DNA from 3 places in the Vibrio sp. F13 genome. Region 3 is predicted to be linked to each of the others. Evidence: predicted binding sites of a transcription regulator. Region 3 holds the regulator's gene; each other region holds the start of a gene.

Region 1 (2,208 bases), 480 kb from region 3:
CCGGACAGCTTTGCAATATCAAGAATAGTGAGTTTTTTGCTCATAAAAAGTCTAACGTTAAAGAGAAGAGAAGAAAAAGTGAGGGTAGATTCCCTCACTTAACTGTTTGTAAATACTAGCAGTTCTTACTATGACTTACTTTTGGCAATTTCGATAGACTACGCGACCAAGTTCTAGACGCGCATTGTCACCTTTCGTGCGCAAAGTGATGCTGTTAATCATCTCTGAAGTGCCATCATCTAAGATGTATTTGGTTCCTGAGCCCGCTGGAACTTGAGTCAGGCGGTATTCATTATCAGGCAAGCGTAGTACCGCTTTTTCATTATCAAGGTAAGACACATCAAACGAGACGTCAGACTCACATTGAAAAGTCGCGAATTGATCATTCGATGTTGCGCTATCAGTCTCAGGGGCTGCTGATTTAGAGCACCCAACCAATGCTACTGTACATAGAGATGCTACCAACATAGCTTTCATACTTCGTTCCTCATCTTTATATAGTCAACGACACTTAGCCTATTCACAGGTTCGAACAAACCTAATGTAAGTGCCTAATGATAGGTCCATACCTTAGTGATAAATAAAACGTTTAGCCTTTTAAGAAAGCGGGTACGTCTTTAATGCTATCAAGTACCACGCTAGCCAACGCTTCACCTTTTTCAGTGATGGGTTTACCCGTTCTTACCAAGACTTTAGTACCAACACCTGCTGCTTCTGCAGCCATCATGTCTTCCGCTTTATCGCCGATCATGACCGAGTTAGCCATATCAATCTTCAGAAAGTCACGAGCAGAAATGAACATGCCTGGCTTTGGCTTACGACATTCACAATCTTGCTTGTAGTCACCAATACCGTGCTCAGCGTGGTGAGGACAGTAATAAATGCCATCGAGCTCGACACCATTATCAACAAAGTTCCAATCCATCCACTGCGTTAAAGAAAGAAAACGGTCTTCACTAAACATGCCGCGAGCAATGCCTGACTGGTTAGTCACTAGCACCAATAAATAGCCCATATCTTTAAACGCTTTCGCCGCTTCAAACACACCGTCAATGTATTCAAAGTCATGCTCATCATGTACGTAGCCGTGGTCAACGTTAATCACACCATCACGATCTAAAAAAACAGCAGGTTTAGACAAAATTTTGTTCTCTATCAACTCTCTATTAATCATTAATTATTACACGCTTTATTTGCTTCATCACTATCTATTTAGTTTTGCGTTCGTTAACGAATTGTTTCTAGCTTAGCCATACAATCGACGTTTAGCCGTCTAGACGTAAAAATATCTATTGACTTAGATCATAGAACACCATAGCATCGTCTGTAAATCGAGCGAGCTATCGACATATTATTCTGTTCTACCTGCACGGGTTTCTCTATGATTAAAGTGAATCAAGTCAACAAGGTTTTTTATCAAGGTACTAAAGAAATCAATGCCTTAATTGATATCAACCTCCACATTCCTCAAGGTCAAATCTTTGGAGTCATCGGCTCTTCAGGTGCAGGCAAAAGTACCCTAATCCGCTGTGTAAATATGTTGGAAGCACCGACCTCTGGTGAAGTGATTGTTGACGGTATCGACCTAACAAAACTCAGCAAATCAGAACTTAGCGAAGCGCGCCGTAACATCGGCATGATATTCCAGCACTTCAACCTGCTGTCTTCTCGTACTGTATTTAACAATGTAGCACTGCCTTTAGAACTTGCTGGTAAAGATAAAGCGATTATTGAAGCAAAAGTGAGTGAGTTACTTGAACTCGTTGGCTTAGCGGATAAGCGAGACACCTACCCGGCAAACCTAAGTGGCGGTCAAAAGCAGCGTGTTGCGATTGCTCGTGCACTGGCCTCTGATCCGAAAGTACTGCTGTGTGACGAAGCGACCAGCGCATTGGACCCTGCGACCACTCAATCGATTCTTGAGCTACTGCGTGAAATCAACCGCAAGCTGAACATCACTATCCTGCTTATTACGCACGAGATGGATGTAGTGAAAAGCATTTGTCACGAAGTGGCGATCATTGGCGGTGGTGAATTGGTAGAGAAAGGCACAGTTGGTGACATCTTTGCTCACCCTAAAACTGAACTAGCGCATCAATTCATTCGTTCAACGTTGGATCTGACGATCCCTGAAGATTACCAAGCACGCCTGCAAGAGACTCGCGTAAACAGCAGCTACCCGTTGGTACGTCTTGAGTTTACGGGCGC
Region 2 (2,208 bases), 1.6 Mb from region 3:
CGAAGGCTATGGTTACTTGGTTGTACCCAAAGAGTTAGAGGGCAATGCGCCTGTTGTATTGGTCATTCATGAAAATAGAGGCCTCAATCCATACATAAAGGATGTGGCAAGACGACTCGCAGCGGCGGGGTTTATTGCGTTTGCACCTGATGCACTCTATTCGCTTGGCGGGTATCCAGGTAATGATGATGAAGGTCGAACGATGCAGAAGTCGCTATCAAAAGAGAAAATCGAAGAAGACTTTATCGCAGCGGCAAACTTCTTGAAGTCCCATGAAAAAAGTAACGGTAAGCTAGGCGCAGTCGGTTTCTGCTTCGGTGGCTATATCGTGAATATGTTGGCCGCTGTCATGCCAGAGCAACTCGATGCAGGCGTTCCATTTTATGGTACTCCTGCCGCACCAGATTTAAGAAAAAATGTAAAAGGCCCCTTGCTCATCCAATTTGCGGGAATCGATAAACGCGTGAATGCGACTTGGCCAGATTATGAAGCCGAACTCAAAGAGAACGAAGCAGACTACACAGCTTACATCTATGACGGCGTGAACCATGGCTTCCATAACGATTCAACTGGCCGCTATGCTGAAGAAGAAGCAGAGTTAGCTTGGAAACGTACACTTGAGTTCTTTAACCAAAAGCTTTCTTAATAGTTAGCTTTACTGAACCCGTTTTCTTTAGATTCCGAGTGACTGCCCTATTCCCTACAAAACCCAAAAGGCCTCGCACTCGCGAGGCCTTTGTTGGTCGGTAATCAGTTCCTCCTTTTTCCATTACCAACAATAGATTTGAGATGTAAACCAAGGGGGTTAGAAGGGGATTGTCGGTCGAGTCTCACGTACAGAAGCCTCGTTGATTCACTGACTTAACCGCTCATCAATGTAACTTCGCTTCAAACAAACCTATTGACCCGATCGCGCAAATAGATAATATAGATAGCTAGACGTCTACATGTCTTTTATTTATTAAATGGAGTTATCATGAACAGCTACAAAAAAATCACAGCATCCCTGTTGGCATTAGCTTTCGTATTCGGTGTAACAGGATGTGGAAAAAAAGACGAGGCTGTCATCAAGATTGGGGCGACAGTTGGCCCACATGCACAAGTTGTACAAGCTGTTGCCAAAGAAGCAGCAAAGCAAGGGATAAACATTGAACTCGTCGAGTTCTCAGACTATATCACCCCTAACGCAGCATTAGATGATGGAAGTATCCAACTGAACAGTTACCAGCATCAGCCATTCCTCGATAACTTTAATGCCAATCACGATAGCCAGTTAGTTTCTATCGGACGTTCAATTTTGATGCGTATGGGCATTTACTCGAACAAGTACACTTCGCTTGATTCTATTCCCGAAAACGCTCGAATCGCGATTCCAAACGATCCAACGAATGGCGGGCGTGGACTATTACTGCTTGAAGATGCAGGGCTGATCTCATTAAAAGACAACGCTGGTTTCAACGCGTCTTTAAACGATATTGTTAGCAACCCGAAGAACATTCGATTTGTTGAAGTGGATGCCGCGCAGCTACCCCGCTCTCTTGACGATGTAGATGCTGCTGCAATCACCATGAACTATGTAATGTCGGCTGGACTCGACCCTAAGAAACAAGGCATTTACTTAGAGAAAAAAGACGCACCTTTAGCAGTGATGGTTGTTGCGGCGCGAGAAGAAGACAAAAATAATGAAACGTATAAAAAGATTATCTCAATTTACCACTCACAAGAGATCAATGACTTTTTAGACAGCACTTTCAAAGGCACCATCGAAGCCGCAAATTAAGCTAAATCGTTTCAGATTTGGCGTTGCATGATACTCATAAAGCAACGCCAGATTTGAGTTGGCGGGTTGTCGTTGACGCATTCCAGCTTCTTTTCAAATTAGAGAGCAAAGCTTTAGTTACTTGAATGGAGGTTGAAAACCATATCGTCAGAGCAGATTATGTAAGCATAAAATTCAATTAAATCTGGGGGCTTTGCATGAAAAAAGAAGTGATACTTTTTGATATAAACGAAACGGTTTTAAATTTGGAGTCATTACAGCCTAAATTTAAAGCGGTGTTTGGAAAGGAGGATGCATTATCACTTTGGTTTTCAAAGCTTTTACACTCTTCAACGGTTTGCATCGCAACAAACGTAAAATCTACTTTTTCTGAATTAGCGAATGCAGCGCTCAACGCTATTGCACAGCGATACAAGTGTGATTTAACG
Region 3 (2,208 bases):
CAACGAACAGAACTTTGAAGTCACCTTTTAGCGAGCGAGTGTTAAACAGACGGTAAGTACCGCCGTAGCAATCGTGCGGTGCAATAATAAGATCATCGCCGCCTAAGAAAGCCGAAACCCATAAGTTAAGCGCCGAAGTACCACAGTTAGTCACAACCGCGCCTTTGCCTGATTCAAGCTCAAACAGTGCCGTCTCTAATAAACCGCGGTTTGGGTTACCAGAACGGGTGTAATCGTACTTTGGCACTTCACCAAAAGCGGGAAACCCATAGTTAGTCGAAAGATAAATGGGTGGGACAACGGCATGGTGTTGCGTGTCTGACTCGATACCAGTACGTACTGCGATTGTTGCTGGCTTCCGGCTGCTCATAGGTGCTTCCTTACAAGTTTTGCGTCTGAGAATCACAGCGGCTTGTCGGCATTTTGCGGCTGTGTTAGATATATGTTATTCACTTTACTTTCATAAACGTGAGACGTCAACACTTCTAGACGTCTATATGTCTTTGCTTATGGCAGTAAATCCCGCTAAAATCACCACTATTAATTTATTCTAACAACTAAAGTGATGAAGGTACGCAATGGCCGACTGGAATGGTGAATACATAAGCCCATATGCTGAGCATGGAAAGAAAAGCGAACAAGTAAAGAAAATTACAGTTTCTATCCCTCTAAAAGTGTTAAAGGTTCTTACTGACGAGCGTACTCGCCGCCAGATTAATAACCTACGCCATGCAACAAACAGTGAGCTACTGTGCGAAGCCTTTCTACATGCGTACACAGGCCAACCACTACCAACGGATGAAGACCTTCGTAAAGACCGCCCAGACGATATTCCTGCTGAAGTGAAAAAGCTGATGACAGAGATGGGTATCGAGTTCGAAGCGTTTGACGAAGAATAAAAACAACTCAGTCACTGCCTTCATTATTGATTCGCTCTAGCTGAACCTTATTTATCACATCGCGCATAGCTTTTTATGATTGCGCTGTGAATGATAGACATAAAAAAACCGACTCCAGATGAGTCGGTTTTTTATTATTCTTTTTGGCTCAATAGAGCAATAGCTATTAAGCCATATAGTTAGCAGGCATCTCGATACGAGCTACGCCAGATTCAACAGCCGCTTCCGCAACTGCTCGTGCTACGCGAGGAAGTAGACGTGGGTCCATTGGCTTAGGAATGATGTAACCCTTACCGAACTCCAGTGCAGTCTCGCCCGCAGCTGCTAGTACTTCAGCTGGAACTTCTTCTTTCGCCAGTTCACGAATCGCTTTAACCGCCGCTAGCTTCATTTCGTCATTAATTTCGCTCGCACGCACGTCTAGTGCACCACGGAAAATGAATGGGAAACAAAGTACGTTGTTTACTTGGTTAGGGTAATCACTGCGGCCTGTACCCATGATTAGGTCAGAACGAACTTCGTGTGCAAGCTCAGGCTTGATCTCTGGATCTGGGTTTGAACATGCAAACACAACAGGCTTATCAGCCATCAGCGTTAGTGCTTCAGCAGGCAGTAGATTCGGCCCCGATACACCCAAGAACAGGTCAGCGCCTTCGATAACATCTTCAAGCGTACGCTTATCAGTGTTATTTGCGAACAGCTCTTTGTATTCGTTGAGGTCATCACGACGAGTATGGATCACACCTTTACGGTCAAGCATGTAGATTTTTTCACGCTGAGCGCCACACTTAATCAGTAGTTCCATACAAGCAACCGCCGCTGCGCCAGCACCTAAACAAACGATCTTACACTCTTCAAGTTTCTTACCTTGAAGCTCGATCGCATTCAGCATACCCGCTGCCGTTACAATCGCAGTACCGTGTTGGTCATCGTGGAATACCGGAACATCACAACGTTCAATCAGGCGACGTTCAATCTCAAAACAGTCTGGTGCTTTGATGTCTTCCAGGTTAATACCGCCGAATGTATCTGCGATATTCGCAACTGTATCAACGAACTCATCGATTGTGCGGTGTTTTACTTCAATATCGATAGAATCTAAACCAGCAAAACGCTTAAACAGGAGCGCTTTGCCTTCCATAACAGGTTTAGAAGCAATAGGGCCAAGGTTACCTAGGCCAAGAATCGCTGTACCGTTAGAGATAACTGCAACCATGTTGCCTTTACCTGTGTACTTATAAACGTTATCAACGTTCTGTGCGATCTCGCGAACAGGCTCAGCCACGCCTGGGCTGTATGCAAGTGCTAG

Evidence for each region. Region 3 encodes MetJ, which represses methionine synthesis genes. Its sites were predicted from a motif close to TTAGACNTNTANANGTCTAA; they were not measured.
Region 1: metN (methionine ABC transporter ATP-binding protein MetN) is a predicted target of MetJ. The motif match lies at 1,266-1,285, and genes of this name have one in related genera.
Region 2: LMH68_RS01605 (MetQ/NlpA family ABC transporter substrate-binding protein) is a predicted target of MetJ. The motif match lies at 928-947, and genes of this name have one in related genera.

Annotation. Positions count from the first base shown of each region.
Region 1 covers NZ_CP170175.1:2,498,126-2,500,333, reverse strand. The annotation lists gene treR (trehalose operon repressor TreR) at 1-44, opposite strand, end outside; gene LMH68_RS11605 (MliC family protein) at 136-477, opposite strand; gene gmhB (D-glycero-beta-D-manno-heptose 1,7-bisphosphate 7-phosphatase) at 590-1,174, opposite strand; gene metN (methionine ABC transporter ATP-binding protein MetN) at 1,382-2,208, shown strand, end outside.
Region 2 covers NZ_CP170175.1:341,788-343,995, forward strand. The annotation lists gene LMH68_RS01600 (dienelactone hydrolase family protein) at 1-646, shown strand, start outside; gene LMH68_RS01605 (MetQ/NlpA family ABC transporter substrate-binding protein) at 977-1,780, shown strand; gene LMH68_RS01610 (haloacid dehalogenase type II) at 1,978-2,208, shown strand, end outside.
Region 3 covers NZ_CP170175.1:2,015,703-2,017,910, reverse strand. The annotation lists gene LMH68_RS09235 (O-succinylhomoserine (thiol)-lyase) at 1-370, opposite strand, end outside; gene metJ (met regulon transcriptional regulator MetJ) at 579-899, shown strand; gene LMH68_RS09225 (malic enzyme-like NAD(P)-binding protein) at 1,066-2,208, opposite strand, start outside.